DNA from 4 places in the Vibrio sp. Vb0667 genome. Region 1 is predicted to be linked to each of the others. Evidence: predicted binding sites of a transcription regulator. Region 1 holds the regulator's gene; each other region holds the start of a gene.
The links. The regulator PurR, encoded in region 1, represses purine synthesis genes. The targets are predictions, from matches to a motif close to TNANGNAAACGTTTNCNTNA.
Positions count from the first base shown of each region.

Region 1 (4,220 bases):
GGTGCGGTCATTCGGCGCATCCACTCGATGGCTGATCATGTTCAAAATACGCTCACGACTTAACACCTGGTTAGGGTAAGACGATAATGCCACCAAAAGTTCATACTCTGCTTTAGTTAGTTTTACTGGCTCACCGTTGCGGCTAAGTGCGCGACGTTGAATGTCGAATGTCCACTCCCCAAAGCGCACAATGTGCTCTTCACTGGTTTCATTCGCTTTCGAGCTGCCACTGCGCGCTGCTGAAATACGCCACAGCAAGTTTTTAACGCGAACTAACAGCTCTCTCAGTTCAAAAGGTTTTGTCACATAATCGTCAGCACCCATTTCTAGGCCTACGATTTTATCAATGCTATCCGTGCGTCCTGTTACTAATATGATACCAATATCCGATTGGCTACGTAACTCACGAGTAAGCATCAGGCCGTCTTCACCAGGCAGGTTAATATCCAGCATGATCAGGTCTACATCGCCCGCTTGCAAAACTTCACGCATTTCTGCGCCACTCTCTGCTTCGCTGACTTGGTAGCCCTCATTTTGGAAATACCCCGCAAGCTTACTACGAGTTACAACATCATCTTCTACGACTAATACGTGATAGCTCATTTACACCACTTTTCTGTCTTCTTATTATCCAAGACGTATTCTATTCATAACTAGTAACATTTCTAGTCATAGATACATTAAAACGCAAGATTTAGCGTTTTTATTGATTCAAAACAAGCTTGCCCATTGCTATTAATAAACGGTCATTTTTGACCATAAAACATAACAATTATAGTTACTGCTATTCATTTTAATTGATTACACTTAGGGGATATCCCTAATTGACTTTGTGATGCATGACTTGAAGCATCATTCAGGAGCCCAAAATGCAAGAAGTGAAAGCTTTTAATGAAAAACGCGCTGAAATTTACTGGTGGTTTTCGAGCTTGTTCGCAAAAGAACTAACAGAGAAAGAATTGGAAGCCTATCACAGTGTTGAAATTCGCAGTTTTCTCGCAGGTTTAGGTGAAAATGAGTCGCTGAAACCAGCTGTTGATAGCCTAGTTGATGCATTGAATCGGTTACAAGATCGTGAAGATGCACAACTAGAGCTTGCAGCTGACTTTTGTGAACTGTTTTTGAAGACAGAAAAATACGGCGCTCTTCCTTACGCATCCATGTACATTGGTGAATCAGGTTTACTGAATGACAAGCCAGCTGAGGAAATGGAAAAGTTGATGGCTGAATTTGGCGTTCAAGTAGACGAAAACCTAAAGGAACCTGCGGATCACTTAGCCGTTGAGCTCGACTTTCTCGGGAACATGATTATCCGCTCAAACGAGCTTGAACAAGAAAAACACATGGAAGAAGCCTTCGTTAAACAAAACGACTTTATCCAGCAACAATTGATGTCTTGGTTACCTCAGTTTTCAGACAAATGTAAAAAATTCGACGAATTTGGATTTTACTCGAGTGTCGCGAAACTATTAGTTGCATTTTGTAAACTAGACAGCGCCTACCTTCTTGGTGAATAATTGCCGCCTATTTTTAGGGAGCCTGCCTATCGGGCTTCCTGTATGCCTGAAAGTGACCAATTGTAAGTAACTTGGGTATAATATTCGTTTGCCTTAACTTAGCGCAAAGACGCTTGGTTATTTAGCAGTCAAAATGTGACTTCAAATACACAAATCTCTTGCTGAAAACATTGCTAGTCAGTCCACATAGGGCTAAAATGTGAGCGCAAACGATTAAATATGATTTATATGTAAACCGCTGAAATATAGCGGTTTTTGTGTTTTCTTAACAGGTTGATGGCAATTTCTCATCAGATAGAAAAAAGATAAAATTCATCGACCGATGCTGCTACGCACCCTTTTGTCGCACTTGGATCAACCGCTGCCGAGACACTTAGCGCCAATTTTAGATTGCTAGGTGTGAAACCACTAGAGCATCAGGTACATCCAATACGACATATTTCAGTAGCTCGATACAGGACACCATTTATGGCCACGATAAAAGACGTTGCTCGCTTAGCCGGCGTTTCCACTACGACAGTTTCGCACGTTATCAATAAAACGCGTTTCGTTGCAGAAGCAACGCAAGAAAAAGTAATGAAAGCCGTTGACGAGCTGAATTACGCGCCAAGTGCCGTTGCACGCAGCCTAAAATGCAACTCAACTCGTACGATTGGCATGTTAGTAACTCAATCAACTAACCTATTTTTCTCAGAAGTGATTGATGGCGTTGAGAGCTACTGTTACCGCCAAGGCTATACTCTGATTTTATGTAACACAGGCGGGATTTACGAAAAACAACGCGATTACATTCGTATGCTGGCTGAAAAGCGCGTTGATGGCATCCTTGTGATGTGTTCTGACTTAACCGAAGAACTAAAAGAGATGCTTGACCGTCATGCGGACATTCCTAAAGTGGTCATGGATTGGGGCCCAGAGAGCTCACAAGCAGACAAGATCATGGATAACTCAGAAGAAGGTGGCTACATTGCAACCAAACATCTGATTGACAATGGTCATACGGATATCGCTTGTCTAAGCGGTCATTTTGAAAAGCTTGCTTGCCAAGAGCGCATTGCAGGTTTCCGTCGCGCAATGAGCGAAGCGAACCTAGCTGTAAATGAAGACTGGATCCTTGAAGGTAACTTTGAATGTGATACGGCCGTATTAGTTGCAGATAAAATTACCGCAATGGACAAGCGCCCGACGGCGGTATTCTGTTTTAACGACACAATGGCTCTAGGCCTAATGAGCCGCTTGCAACAAAACGGGATCAAAATTCCTGAAGATATTTCAGTGATCGGCTACGACAACATCGAGCTTGCGGAATACTTCTCTCCACCGCTAACGACTATCCACCAACCTAAACGTCGTGTTGGTAAAAATGCATTCGAAATTCTACTTGAGCGTATCAAAGATAAAGAACACGAAAAACGAATTTTCGAAATGCAACCTGAGCTTGTAATTCGAAATACTGTGAAAAAAATGAACTAAATTTCACTGTATTTAACCGTGTTAAATAAGCGCTCTACAGGGGCGCTTATTTTTTTGGGAAAATTAAGCATTCTCTAATACTTCACACTGCTCTAATAACAATTGACTAACGTTAACTCCCTGTTTTATATAAATGTAATATATATTAAGAACTCCTTTTCAAAGGCCAATTTGCACCTTTCCATATGCAAAATAGAGCATTCAATCTATCATTTTTATTGAACCAAAATCACACTTTTAACGCTAAACCGTGATGTTAATTCAATATAAGAAGTATGCTCATTGTGTCACGCACAGGGCAAACCATTCGAAAGAGTGGGACGCAAAGCCTCCGGCCTGAACCATATTACGATATGGAAGGTAGCGGGGTTACCGATGGCAAGTGTGTAAGCAATGACTTTACTCTGTAATGACATTGTTTTTACGCATGTTTGCTACTCTCTCGGACCTGACTTTTGGTGGCGTAATATTAATTACACCGAGATAACAAAACATGGATAAACCGATACTCAAAGACTCTATGAAGCTATTTGAGGCACTTGGTAATATCAAGTCGCGCTCAATGTTTGGTGGCTTCGGACTATTCGCTGATGAAACAATGTTTGCACTAGTGGTAAACAATCAGCTTCATATCAGAGCAGACCAAAAAACTTCATCTGACTTCGAGAAACAAGGGCTAAAGCCTTACGTTTATAAAAAACGTGGCTTCCCAGTCGTTACAAAGTACTACGCTATTTCCAGCGATTTATGGGAATCAAGCGAACGCTTAATCGAAGTAGCGAATCAATCATTGAAAAAGGCAAAGCTTGAGAAAGAACAGCAAGCAAGTACAAAGCCTAACCGTTTGAAAGATTTGCCTAACTTACGACTGGCTACCGAGCGCATGCTAAAAAAAGCCGGCATCGAATCCGTAGAGAAGCTTGAAGAGGAAGGTGCGCTTAACGCCTATAAAGCGATAAGAGATACGCACTCTGCAACCGTCAACATTGAGTTGCTATGGGCACTAGAAGGTGCTATCAACGGCACTCATTGGAGTGTGGTACCTCAAGCTCGCCGAGATGAGTTGATGAACGGCCTCCAATAAAAGTCGGCCTAAAAACTATCTTGTAAAACCGCAGTCTAATCTGCGGTTTTTTTGTGAAATTTTTTCGGTTTTCCTACTGTCTTATTACATATATCCCAAATTGGAATCAAAATTATGAATAAGAAACTGATTTTAGGTCTCATCCT
Region 1 covers NZ_JAWPOL010000005.1:84,269-88,488, forward strand. Annotated here, with positions in the region: gene torR (two-component system response regulator TorR) at 1-603, opposite strand, end outside; gene torD (molecular chaperone TorD) at 870-1,517, shown strand; gene purR (HTH-type transcriptional repressor PurR) at 1,986-2,990, shown strand; cyclic di-GMP riboswitch class I at 3,278-3,367, shown strand; gene R8269_RS08445 (TfoX/Sxy family DNA transformation protein) at 3,484-4,074, shown strand; gene R8269_RS08450 (TVP38/TMEM64 family protein) at 4,189-4,220, shown strand, end outside.

Region 2 (4,220 bases), on a different contig from region 1:
GCCTATTTCCATTAACTGCTATACACCAGCAGGACGACCACCACTGCGCTTATCCGTACTTTTAGACTGCATTCACCAAAGCATTCCACAAGGTTGGAAAACCTGACAAAAATAAAAAGGCCATCATAATGATGGCCTTTCTAACTTTAGCATCTAACAGTTGTCGTTTACGTTCGACTGTTTAGATGGTCCTGCAATTACGCTAGCAATTCTTTAGCTGTGTTCACTACGTTTTCAGTCGTGAAGCCAAACATCTCGAATAGCTGACCAGCAGGTGCTGATTCACCGAATGTTGTCATACCGATGATGCGACCGTCGAAGCCTACGTACTTGTACCAGAAATCCGCAATGCCCGCTTCAATAGCGATACGTGCCGTTACGTCTGATGGCAGTACAGATTCACGGTAAGCAGCGTCTTGTTTATCGAATGCATCTGTTGATGGCATTGAAACAACGCGTACTTTCTTGCCTTCTGAAGTTAGTTGCTCAGCGGCTTTCACTGCAAGCTCAACCTCAGAACCTGTTGCGATAAGGATTAGCTCAGGCTTACCTTCGCTATCTTTCAGGATGTAAGCACCTTTCGCGATGTCTGCGACTTGTTCAGCAGTACGCTCTTGTTGCGCTAGGTTTTGACGAGAGAAGATAAGTGCAGTTGGTGCATCTTTACGTTCAATCGCTAGTTTCCATGCAACTGCAGACTCAACTTGGTCACATGGGCGCCATGTGCTCATGTTTGGAGTTACACGTAGAGACGCCATTTGCTCAACAGGTTGGTGAGTTGGGCCATCTTCGCCAAGACCGATCGAATCATGCGTGTAAACTTGGATGTTCTGAATTTTCATCAGCGCAGCCATACGCATTGCGTTACGAGCGTATTCCATGAACATTAGGAATGTTGCGCCGTAAGGAACGAAACCACCGTGCAATGCGATACCGTTGATGATAGCAGTCATACCGAATTCGCGTACACCGTAGTGGATGTAGTTGCCAGAGAAGTCCTCCGTTTCTAGAGACTTAGAACCAGACCACATGGTCAGGTTAGAAGGCGCTAGGTCAGCAGAACCACCCATAAACTCAGGAAGCATTTGACCAAACGCTTCTAGTGCATTTTGCGATGCTTTACGTGATGCAATGTTCGCTGGGTTTGCTTGAAGATCGGCAATGATTTGGTTCGCTTTTTCTTCCCATTGTGCAGGAAGTTCGCCGTTTAGACGACGTTTAAGCTCTGCCGCTTCAGCAGGGTAAGCTGCAGCGTATGCTTCGAATTTTTCATTCCAAGCTGCTTCTTTCGCGGCGCCCGCTTCTTTTGCATCCCACTCAGCGTAAACATCTGCCGGGATCTCAAATGGGCCGTACTCCCAACCTAGGTATTCGCGAGCCGCTTGGATTTCATCGTGACCTAGTGGTGCACCGTGACAGTCGTGCGAACCAGACTTGTTAGGAGAACCGAAACCGATAATTGTTTTGGTACAGATAAGCGTAGGACGTGGGTCCGCTTTTGCTGCTTCAATTGCTGCGTTGATCGCGTCTGAGTCGTGACCATCGACTGCTGGGATTACATGCCAGCCGTACGCTTCAAAACGCTTAGGTGTATCGTCAGAGAACCAACCATCAACGTGACCGTCGATAGAGATGCCGTTGTCATCCCAGAATGCAATCAGCTTGCCTAGACCAAGAGTACCTGCAAGAGAGCATGCTTCATGCGAGATGCCTTCCATTAGACAGCCGTCACCCATGAACACATACGTAAAGTGGTCAACGATATCGTGACCTTCTTTGTTGAACTGTGCCGCTAGTGCTTTCTCTGCGATCGCCATACCAACAGCGTTAGTGATGCCTTGACCTAGAGGACCCGTTGTTGTCTCGATACCAGGCGCGTAGCCGTACTCTGGGTGACCTGGGGTTTTTGAGTGCAATTGACGGAAGTTTTTCAGATCGTCAATAGATAGCTCGTAACCGCTTAAGTGCAGTAGAGAGTAAATAAGCATTGACCCATGACCGTTTGACAGCACAAAGCGATCGCGGTCGGCCCACTCTGGGTTTGAAGGGTTATGGTTTAGGTGAGAGCGCCAAAGAACTTCAGCGATATCAGCCATACCCATTGGTGCGCCTGGGTGGCCTGAGTTAGCTTGTTGAACACCATCCATGCTTAGAGCACGAATTGCATTGGCAAGATGTTTACGAGACGACATGTCTGCTCCTGAGTACATTAAGCGAAACGAAAAGTAGGTCATAATTCTCTCAAAGCCCTGTTGGGTGTGCAAACGTTTTCCAGTCCAAAACCTCACAAATATTGCACCTTTCGCGCCAAATCGTTCGAAGTTCTTAAAATTATCAATAAATCAGGCAAACGTTTGGTTATAACAAAAACCAAAAAAGAGCTTGTAATTCGAGCAATCAAATTTAGAATAGACGTCTAGATGTAGATACACCTACAAAAATTAGTATTAATTTGCGCTGGAGAGTTTATCATTCCCCAGTTTTAAACCAGATATAGTGGAGCTAACATGGCTAAGCACCTGTTTACTTCTGAGTCAGTATCAGAAGGTCATCCAGATAAAATTGCAGACCAGATTTCTGATGCGGTTCTTGACGCGATTCTAGAGCAAGATCCAAAGGCTCGTGTTGCATGTGAGACTTACGTTAAAACCGGTATGGTAATGGTGGGTGGTGAAATCACGACTTCAGCATGGGTAGACATCGAAGAGTTAACTCGTGAAACCGTTCGTGAAATCGGCTACGTACATTCAGATATGGGCTTTGACGCAGATTCTTGTGCGGTACTAAACACAATCGGTAAACAGTCGCCAGATATCAACCAAGGTGTTGATAAAGCTGACCCTAAAGAACAAGGTGCAGGCGACCAAGGCATCATGTTTGGTTACGCTTGTAACGAAACTGAAGTACTAATGCCAGCGCCAATTACTTACTCTCACCGTCTTGTTCAAAAGCAAGCAGAAGTTCGTAAAAACGGCACACTACCTTGGTTGCGTCCTGATGCAAAATCTCAGGTAACATTCCAATACGATCAAGGTAACATCGTTGGTATCGACGCGGTTGTTCTTTCAACTCAACACTGTGACTCAATCTCAACTTCAGACCTGCGTGAAGCGGTAATGGAAGAGATCATTAAGCCAGTGCTACCTTCTGAGTGGATCAACAAAGAAACAAACTTCTTCATTAACCCAACCGGTCGCTTCGTAATCGGTGGTCCTATGGGTGACTGTGGCCTAACTGGTCGTAAGATCATCGTAGATACCTACGGCGGCGCAGCTCGTCACGGTGGCGGTGCGTTTTCTGGTAAAGATCCATCAAAAGTTGACCGTAGTGCAGCATACGCAGCACGCTACGTAGCGAAAAACATCGTAGCGGCAGGCATGGCTGACCGTTGTGAGATCCAACTTTCTTACGCAATCGGTGTTGCTGATCCAACGTCTATCATGGTGGAAACGTTCGGTACTGAGAAAGTATCTCACGACATCATCATTGAAGCGGTTCGTCAATTCTTCGACCTACGTCCATACGGTCTACAAGAAATGCTTAACCTTCTTCAACCTATCTACAAGAAGACAGCGGCTTACGGTCACTTCGGTCGTGAAGAATTCCCGTGGGAAGCGACAGACAAAGCTGCACTTCTACGCGATTTCGCTGGCATCAAATAATCAAGCCAAGCAAGAATCAATCAAGCCCTCGCCTATGGCGGGGGCTTTTTATTTTCAGCAACTTTTATCCAGCCATTTCGGCTCATACCGCCCTGCCCCACAAAGCAGTCCTGTTTCTCCCTCATTTTTATACCGAATAAATTTTAAGCAATTATTTGTAAATTATCCCATCTCCGCCAATAGTTAAAATATTGTTAACTCCAATTTAAATAGAGACGTCGGATGCTGGCGACTGTGGAAGCAACACTTAAGTAAAGACATGAGTCAGGCATCTTTATGGCCGATACCAAACTAAGCCAATGCTCAGATGTAAACTTGAAAAAGTCGCTTCAAGTTTGACTGAACAAAAACCGCTGTCAGTTGGTATAAGCGGATAATGTGGGAATAAATCAAGGAGGAGTTATGCCTCGAACTGTTAATCCATCGGACTTCCACAACAAACGAAAGGAAGTGCCAGACAACGAATACGCCAGAACCATACCGTGCAATACGGTCAATCTTTCTGCACCTTTTCATTGGCTCGCATTAGGTCTGCATGATTTCGTGCGAATGCCGCTT
Region 2 covers NZ_JAWPOL010000007.1:150,809-155,028, forward strand. Annotated here, with positions in the region: gene R8269_RS10255 (LysR family transcriptional regulator) at 1-106, shown strand, start outside; gene tkt (transketolase) at 198-2,192, opposite strand; gene metK (methionine adenosyltransferase) at 2,508-3,662, shown strand; gene R8269_RS10270 (DUF2189 domain-containing protein) at 4,065-4,220, shown strand, end outside.
Region 2: the regulator PurR is predicted to act here: its motif matches at 2,343-2,362, upstream of metK (methionine adenosyltransferase).

Region 3 (4,220 bases), on a different contig from region 1:
TTGATTTTAGTTCTCATCTAATAATGATTTATTTCGAGTGTAATAATATTAATTGCTTTAAAAAATAGTCAAATTTAAACAAAATCTTGATTTAGCATTTGCACATAAGGAAAAGATAAAGTTAAATATAAGGACTCTTTGTTTATTTATAGATTGGCATTATTTAATCGTAACGATAAAAAGTGCCCAACACATTAACCTTTTAATAGGAATCGTTATGTCAGAGCTGACTAAAACCCTTCTAAATATCCGTAGCCTTCGTGCATTTTCTCGTGAGCTGACTCTAGAACAATTGGAAGAAGCTCTAGATAAACTCACTACTGTCGTAGATGAGCGTCGTGAAGCAGAAGAAGCAGAACGCGCAGCACAAGCAGAGCAAGAAGCTAAGCTTGCAGAGATTGCTGAGAAAATCGCTCAAGACGGTATTGACGTAGAAGCACTTATTACTGCGCTATCTGGCGAAACTAAGACGAAAGGCAAAGCGAAGCGCGCACCTCGCCCTGCTAAATACAAATACACAGATTCAAACGGTAATGAGAAAACTTGGACTGGCCAAGGTCGTACACCTTCGGCGATTCAAGAGCAACTTGATGCAGGTAAATCTCTGGATGAGTTCCTAATCTAGATCCGTGCTATTTTTAAAAGGCTCCCATAGGGAGCCTTTTTTATTTAAACCATTACAAATAAAAAAGGCACGTTTCTTAATGTGCCTTTTACTTTAGTTACAGAATAGTTAATTAAATCGCTTCGTATTAACGTTCCCAGTATGCTTCTTCTAGGCTATCTTCTCGCTCAGGAAGTCCGCGCGACAATCGTGGTGAATGTTGCACGAGAACTTCGTAGCTCGCACGGTTTGCGTATTTGCAGACTTGAGAAAAAGAAGAGTAAGTTAAATACTCGTTACTGTGCTTGCTTGAATTAGGCACATTTTCTTTATGGTATTTATTTGCTGCCATATCATGAAGAACAGCAGATAACGCAGCATCACCTGCGCCATTTGTATTCTTAATTTTTTCTGGGCCACCCATATATGGCGAGATATGCGAGTACACTTTTATTGGCGTCTCGCATGAGTCTTTTTTCGCCGGACGACTGAATTCATAACGATTAAATTCAGCAATTGACCCTGGAAGTAATGGCAAAGAAGTTTCGCGCTTCGCGCTATCCTCCGTATACCCAGCCATAAATAGACCTACAGGACCCGCCGTGCACAATACTAGATCAGCCCACTCCAATGTTTTATCAGACGCAGCAAGTGGATCAGATTCCCCCGTCAGTGCTTCTGCTTCATCTTCATTCATCGCAACGACTGAAACGTTATCTCGAATGAATTCTTGCCAATATTTAGGGTCATCTTGAATAACAAACTTTGTGCCTAAAGTCAGAACAACAGGCACATCATTCTTTTTCGCGTACTCAATTGCTTTCATTGTTGCTTCCGGCATTGGGTCGCCGTCTTTGCAACGTACTAGATATGACGTCAGTACAAGTGCTGATGCATTTTTAAAGATTTTCTCTGGAATGCTATCAGGATGGAGTTGGTTCATTTGCCCTTCGCTGATAGCAAAAGTACGTTCACCGTCTTCTGTGATAAGAGCAAAACAACGGCCAATTGCACCATCTACACCTTGTAGGTAGTTCAAGTCCATGCGGCTTGATGTATTACAAAGATAACGGTAACCGTAGCTGCCAATCTTAATATCCTGGCTCATCACTCCAAGTAGTGTGGAGCGGTCATCCGCTAGCACGGAGTAGTTATGTAGCGTGTTACCAATTGTACCGCCCGCATACTCATTGGTAATCAAGTTCTCTTCTTTCAGTTGCTGGTATAACTCTTCTGCTCTTTCGTCATCGATAACCAGAGAGTGACCTTTACTCAGACCGTACTTTTCAATCACATCCGTTGTAACTTTTGCTTCAATATCAACCAAGGTTTGGTCAATACCAATGATGTGAGTGCGCGTCATCTTCTTGCTTTCTTGTGCTTGGCTCACCAGCGGGTCACGAGCATGAACAGGAAAATAGTGCTTCGATTTGCGTTGTCCAGGAAATTTCATATTGTCAGTCTGAGTAAGGGGATAAAAAGGAGAGCGGATTCTATACCGCTAATAATAAAGCAGCAATAAAAGCGATTATAGCAAACGTTTGCTGACAGCTTTTTTCTTTTAGGTGGCTTATTCACCTTCCATAAAGCTGAGATCTGGTAGTTGCTCAAGGTGCTCGCTATAACGCTTTAGGTTGAACTCACCTTCATTCTTCATTACATCAAAAATCTCAATTGACATCGCACATGCCATCATCGCAACCGCATCTTCACGTGGTGTGCCAGTCATCATTAAACGCATAAGGGTTTCTTTTACTTTAAGCGGGTTGCCATCTTCGAGCTGATTTTCCACAATTTCAATCAACTCACTTTCTTGCATAAATTGGTTTTCTTCTGTCATTTGGTGTTTCCTCTTGGATTTTGGCCAACTATGCCATATATACCTCTTCTATACTTGCGAAATTACTCGTTCGAATCTTTGTTGAAGAAAAATCCAGCGAAACGAATTGTGATTTCGATCTCGGATCTGTCACCGGTCTGTGGATTCTGATAGAATCTGCATCCCGTTTATTTAAGTGGTGTTTAGTAATGTCTGATAACAGCCAAAAGAAAGTCATCGTCGGTATGTCCGGCGGCGTTGATTCATCTGTTTCCGCGTATCTTCTAAAGCAGCAAGGCTACCAAGTAGAGGGCCTTTTCATGAAGAACTGGGAAGAAGATGACAACGAAGAATATTGTACAGCGGCAGAAGATCTTGCTGACGCTCAGGCAGTATGTGACAAGCTAGGCATCCACCTACACACTATCAACTTTGCTGCCGAATACTGGGATAACGTATTTGAGTACTTCCTTGCTGAATACAAAGCTGGCCGTACTCCGAACCCTGACATTCTTTGTAACAAAGAAATCAAGTTCAAAGCATTCCTAGAATTCGCTGATGAAGTACTTGATGCTGATTACATTGCAATGGGCCACTATGTGCGTCGCTCTTTCCCAGAAAATGGTGAAAAACCACAGATGCTACGTGGTCTAGATGGCAACAAAGATCAAAGCTACTTCCTGTACACATTAAGCAACGAGCAAATCGCACGTAGCCTATTCCCTGTTGGTGATCTAGAGAAGCCAGAAGTGCGCCGCATTGCGGAAGAACAAGATCTAATTACCGCTAAGAAGAAAGACTCAACTGGTATTTGTTTCATCGGTGAACGCAAGTTTACAGAATTCCTCGGTCGCTACCTTCCAGCTCAGCCTGGTAATATCGAGACTCCAGAAGGCGAAGTGATTGGTCAACACCAAGGCCTGATGTACCACACACTTGGTCAGCGTAAAGGTCTACACATCGGTGGCCGTAAAGGCGGCGGTGGTAACGAGGACCCATGGTTCGTTGGTGAGAAAGATCTAGAACGTAACGTTTTGATTGCTGTTCAAGGTAAAGACCATCCAATGTTGAAATCAGAAGGTCTACTTGCATCACAACTTCATTGGGTAGATCGTGAGCCAATTCGCGATGTTATGAAGTGCACAGTGAAAACTCGTTACCGTCAGGAAGATATTCCTTGTACAATCATCCCTATCGATGATGAAAACATTAAAGTTATCTTTGACGAGCCACAAATTGCTGTAACTCCAGGTCAATCAGCAGTGTTCTACAAAGGTGACGTGTGCCTAGGTGGCGGCATCATCGAGCAACGCATTAAATATTCTCAAGCTTAGGAGTCGTTACGTGGCGAATACACTTTATGACCGTACTATCGCTTTCGCTGGGATTTGCCAAGCTGTTGCTTTAGTTCAACAGGTAGCGAGAAACGGACATTGTGATCAAGATGCTTTTGAAACATCAATCAACGCTATTTTGAGCACGAACCCTGCTAACACAGTTGGCGTATTCGGTCGCGAAGCCGATCTAAAGCTCGGCCTAGAATGCTTGGTTAAAGGGATTGATAGCACACCATCAGGCAGTGAAATTACTCGTTACATTATTAGTTTAATGGCGTTAGAACGTAAGTTAAGCTCTCGTAACGATGCTATGTCTCAGCTTGGTGATCGTATTCAAATGGCCAAGCGTCAGTCAGAGCACTTTGAGCTACTAGACGATCAAATGATCAGCAATTTAGCGAGCATCTATCTGGATGTCGTTAGCCCTATTGGCCCACGCATTCAAGTAACGGGCACGCCA
Region 3 covers NZ_JAWPOL010000020.1:68,248-72,467, forward strand. Annotated here, with positions in the region: gene R8269_RS16865 (H-NS family nucleoid-associated regulatory protein) at 218-625, shown strand; gene R8269_RS16870 (inosine/guanosine kinase) at 753-2,057, opposite strand; gene R8269_RS16875 (hypothetical protein) at 2,175-2,444, opposite strand; gene mnmA (tRNA 2-thiouridine(34) synthase MnmA) at 2,633-3,757, shown strand; gene hflD (high frequency lysogenization protein HflD) at 3,768-4,220, shown strand, end outside.
Region 3: the regulator PurR is predicted to act here: its motif matches at 2,134-2,153, upstream of R8269_RS16870 (inosine/guanosine kinase).

Region 4 (4,220 bases), on a different contig from region 1:
ACTTACGAACACCTCTGACGCGTATTCGCCTAGCGACAGAAATGATGTCTCCTGAGGACAGCTATCTTGCGGAGGGGATCATTAGCGATACGGAAGAATGTAATGAGATCATCAGTCAGTTTATGGATTACCTCAAACCGGTGAACCAAGAATCGTTTGAAGCGGTTGATATCAGTACGATTGCCAGTGACGTCGCCAGTTCTGAAGGTGGTTATGAGGTTGAAATTGAAACAGATCTTAATCTTAACTTGCCGCCAGCCAAAGGAAGCGCGATTGCGATTAAGCGGGCGATCAGTAACTTAGTTGTGAATGCGCTACGCTATGGCAATGGCTGGGTCAAAATCAGCACTGGTGTGACAGCAGATAAGCAGCTAGTGTGGATTTCAGTAGAGGACAACGGACCGGGTATCGAGCATTCTCAAATCGCGAGGTTATTTGAACCCTTTACGCGTGGTGACACCGCTCGCGGTAGTGAAGGCACTGGGCTAGGGTTGGCGATTGTGAAGCGTATAATCAGCCAACATTCAGGCTCTGTGGTGATGCGTAATCGCAGTGAAGGCGGTTTAATCGCTCAAATCAGCTTTCCTACCAAGTAAGTCGATGGCCCGCACCCTTTAAAACAAAAAGCCCAACCTAATTAGGTTGGGCTTTTCTTATTCTCAATAATCTTAAGACTCTTTCACTTCCTGAGGAAGTTCATCTTCGTCTTCCAGTTTCTCTGGCAGAAGTAGATTTAAAATGATCGCTGTGATGCCACCTGCTGCAACACCAGTTGAGAAAATACTCTTAATAAATTCTGGCATAAATTGCAGGATCTCTGGTTTTTGTGCGATACCAAGTCCCATTGAGAAGGATAAGGCCATGATCAGAATTGCGCGGCGATCGAGCTCAACACGAGAGATAATACGCACACCAGCGGCAGCAATCGTACCAAACATGACAATCGTTGCGCCGCCAAGTACTGGCTCAGGAATCAGCTGAACAAAGCTAGCGACGCCAGGAAACAAGCCAAGAATCACTAACATGCCAGAAATAAAGTAACCCACGTAGCGGCTCGCGACTCCTGTTAGCATGATGATGCCGTTATTCTGGCTAAACGTTGAGTTCGGGAAGCTGTTGAAAACGGCTGCGATTGCGGAGTTTAAGCCGTCTGCTAACACACCGCCCTTAATGCGTTTCATGTACACTGGGCCTTTTACTGGCTCACCAGACACTTCAGATGTTGCGGTAATATCACCGATGGCCTCTAGTGCGGTAATAAAGAAAATCAGTACCAGCGGAATGAACAGAGACCAGTCAAACGATAAGCCATATTGCATTGGTACGGGCAGTGCTACGATCTCGGTTGCGCCTAGCTGAGAAGTATCTACCATCCCCATAAAATACGCCATGATGTAGCCCACTAGCATCGCAATCACGATTGAAGCCACACGGATGTATGGGTTTTTCGAGCGGTTTAAAATCACAATTAATCCAAGTACCGTTCCAGCCAGAGCAAGTTTGTCTAAGCTGCCGAAGGTTCCTTCATTTAATGCTGCGTAGCCACCGCCCATTGATACTAAGCCGACTTGAATCAGTGTGAGACCGATAAGAGTGACGACGATGCCTGAAACGAGCGGAGTGATGATTCGGCGGGCATGCTCCAATACGCGAGATAGGAAAATTTCTGCAAATGATGCGACTAAAATCGTACCAAAAATGGCAGCCATCATGGTGCTGATGTCTGCTCCACCGGCTTTCAGCGATAGGCCTGCACCAATAATAGGACCTAAAAAGTTAAAGCTGGTGCCTTGAACAGAGAGCAAACCAGAGCCAATTGGGCCAACGGTGCGAATTTGAATAAACGAAGACACGCCTGACGCAAATAAAGACATGCTGATGATGGTGTTCGTTTGGTCTGCAGGTACACCCAAAGACTGACAGATGATCAGTGACGGAGTGATAACCGCGACGAACATCGCCAATAAGTGCTGAAGTGCGGCAAAAATGGTTTGAGGCAAAGGTGGTCGATCGTTGAGTTGATAGACCAGTTCCGAAGATCGGTTTGAAGTTGTCATTGTTTGTCTCGCTAGTCGCAATATTTCCCTAGTTCTCGCTGAATGGGAGAGCAGGGTGGAGTTGACGTCGTTACCTGTGATTGCTGTTAATCAGAGTCAACTCAGGTTGGTGGAGTGTGATCTAACACACTTAAAAATTTGTGCGCGATTATAGAGAGATTTACTCAAAAAGCAAACGTTTGCTTTGTTTTTGGCGTATTAAAAAACGAGCCATTTGGCTCGCTTTCAATCATTACGCTTTGGAGTAAATATCCCGCTCACCCAACCAGCGATCGATAATCGCTGTTGCGTTAGTCGGGTAATTGTCATGAATATGACGCGCAATACGCTGAACTTCGGGAATCAGGCGTTGATCTCGAACTAAGTCTGCGATTTTGAAATCAGCAAGACCTGTCTGCTTTGTACCCAATAGTTCTCCAGGGCCACGAATTTCTAGGTCTTTCTGCGCAATGACGAAGCCATCGTTACTTTCACGTAGTACTCCGAGACGTTTTTGCGCGGTTTTTGACAGCGGAGAGTGGTACAGCAGCACACAATGGCTAGCAACGGAACCTCGGCCCACGCGACCTCTTAACTGGTGTAATTGTGCCAAACCAAGACGTTCAGGGTTTTCTATGATCATCAAGCTAGAGTTTGGCACATCCACACCAACTTCAATCACTGTCGTTGCGACCAGCAAATGCAGTTTATTGTCTTTGAAATCTTGCATCACCGCTTGTTTCTCTGCCGGCTTCATTCGTCCGTGCACTAGACCAATTTTTACGTCCGGCAGTTTACGTTGAAGCTCTTCTGCGGTATCTGCCGCGGCTTGCGCTTCTAATACTTCCGACTCATCAATCAGGGTACACACCCAATATGCCTGCTTGCCTTCGTTTAAGCAGGCATTTCGGACACGCTCGACGATGTCGTCACGTTTTGTATCTGGAATGGCAACGGTTTGAATCGGCGTTCGACCCGGTGGTAGCTCGTCAATCACCGACGTTTCTAAGTCAGCATAAGCAGTCATGGCTAACGTTCGCGGAATCGGCGTTGCTGTCATGATGAGCTGATGTGGATAGGCGCCTTGTTTTGCGCCTTTTTCACGCAATTCTAATCGCTGATGGACACCGAAGCGGTGCTGTTCATCAATGATGACCAAAGCAAGGTGATGAAATTCAACGTGCTCTTGGAATAGCGCGTGAGTACCCACTACCATTTGCGCTTCACCACTGGCAATACGAGCCAGCTCGGCTTCCTTTGCCTTACCTTTGAGTTTGCCCGCTAACCAACCGACTTGAATGCCCATGGTTTCAAACCAGTTTGCGAAGTTGATAGCGTGTTGCTCGGCCAATAGTTCGGTTGGCGCCATGAGTGCCACCTGATGGCCATGCTCAATGGCTCTAACAGCGGCCAAGGCGGCAACCAATGTTTTCCCCGAACCAACATCGCCTTGCACTAATCGCATCATTGGGTGCGGTTTTTCTAGATCGGCTTCAATCTCTTGTACGACTCGGGTTTGAGCGTTTGTAGGAGAGAAAGGCAGTTGGGCTAAAAGCTGCGTTTTTAGTTTATTACAAGGACCGAGAGGTAGCGCTGAATCCTTCTGACCTTTGCTACGCACCGCCAGCATCGATAAGTTTTGTGCGAGCAATTCTTCCATGATCAAGCGGATTTGGGCAGGATGTTTGCCTTCGTCAAACTCATCTAAATTAATGGTTGGTGGTGGGCGATGAATGGTGTGCAGTGCTTGCGACATCGTGATTTGATGGTCATACAACCCCGCTGGAAGTAATTCCTGCACTGCGGTTTTATCAAGCAGGGCTAAAGCTTGTTCGGTAAGGTTGCGCAATGTGATTTGACGCAATCCATCGGTGGTGGGATAAACAGGGGTTAAGCTCTGTTCTACATCGGGCTTTTGCTCGCTGACGTAAAACTTGTAGTCAGGATGAACAATTTCCAAACCCATGCCACCGCGCTTAATTTCACCGTAAGCATGTACTAACTTACCTTGCGTGAAATTGTTCTTCATGGCTGCGGTAAAGTTGAAAAAGCGCAGCGTGATAGTGCCATTACCGTCGCTGATTTTTACCGTTAGCATTTTGCGCTTACCGAAGATGGTGTCGACTGCCATGACCTTACCTTGCACTGCCGCCCAAAGGCCAGCATGCAGTTTGGCAATAGGGT
Region 4 covers NZ_JAWPOL010000013.1:54,642-58,861, forward strand. Annotated here, with positions in the region: gene envZ (two-component system sensor histidine kinase EnvZ) at 1-596, shown strand, start outside; gene R8269_RS13810 (uracil-xanthine permease family protein) at 669-2,057, opposite strand; gene recG (ATP-dependent DNA helicase RecG) at 2,290-4,220, opposite strand, start outside.
Region 4: the regulator PurR is predicted to act here: its motif matches at 2,225-2,244, upstream of R8269_RS13810 (uracil-xanthine permease family protein).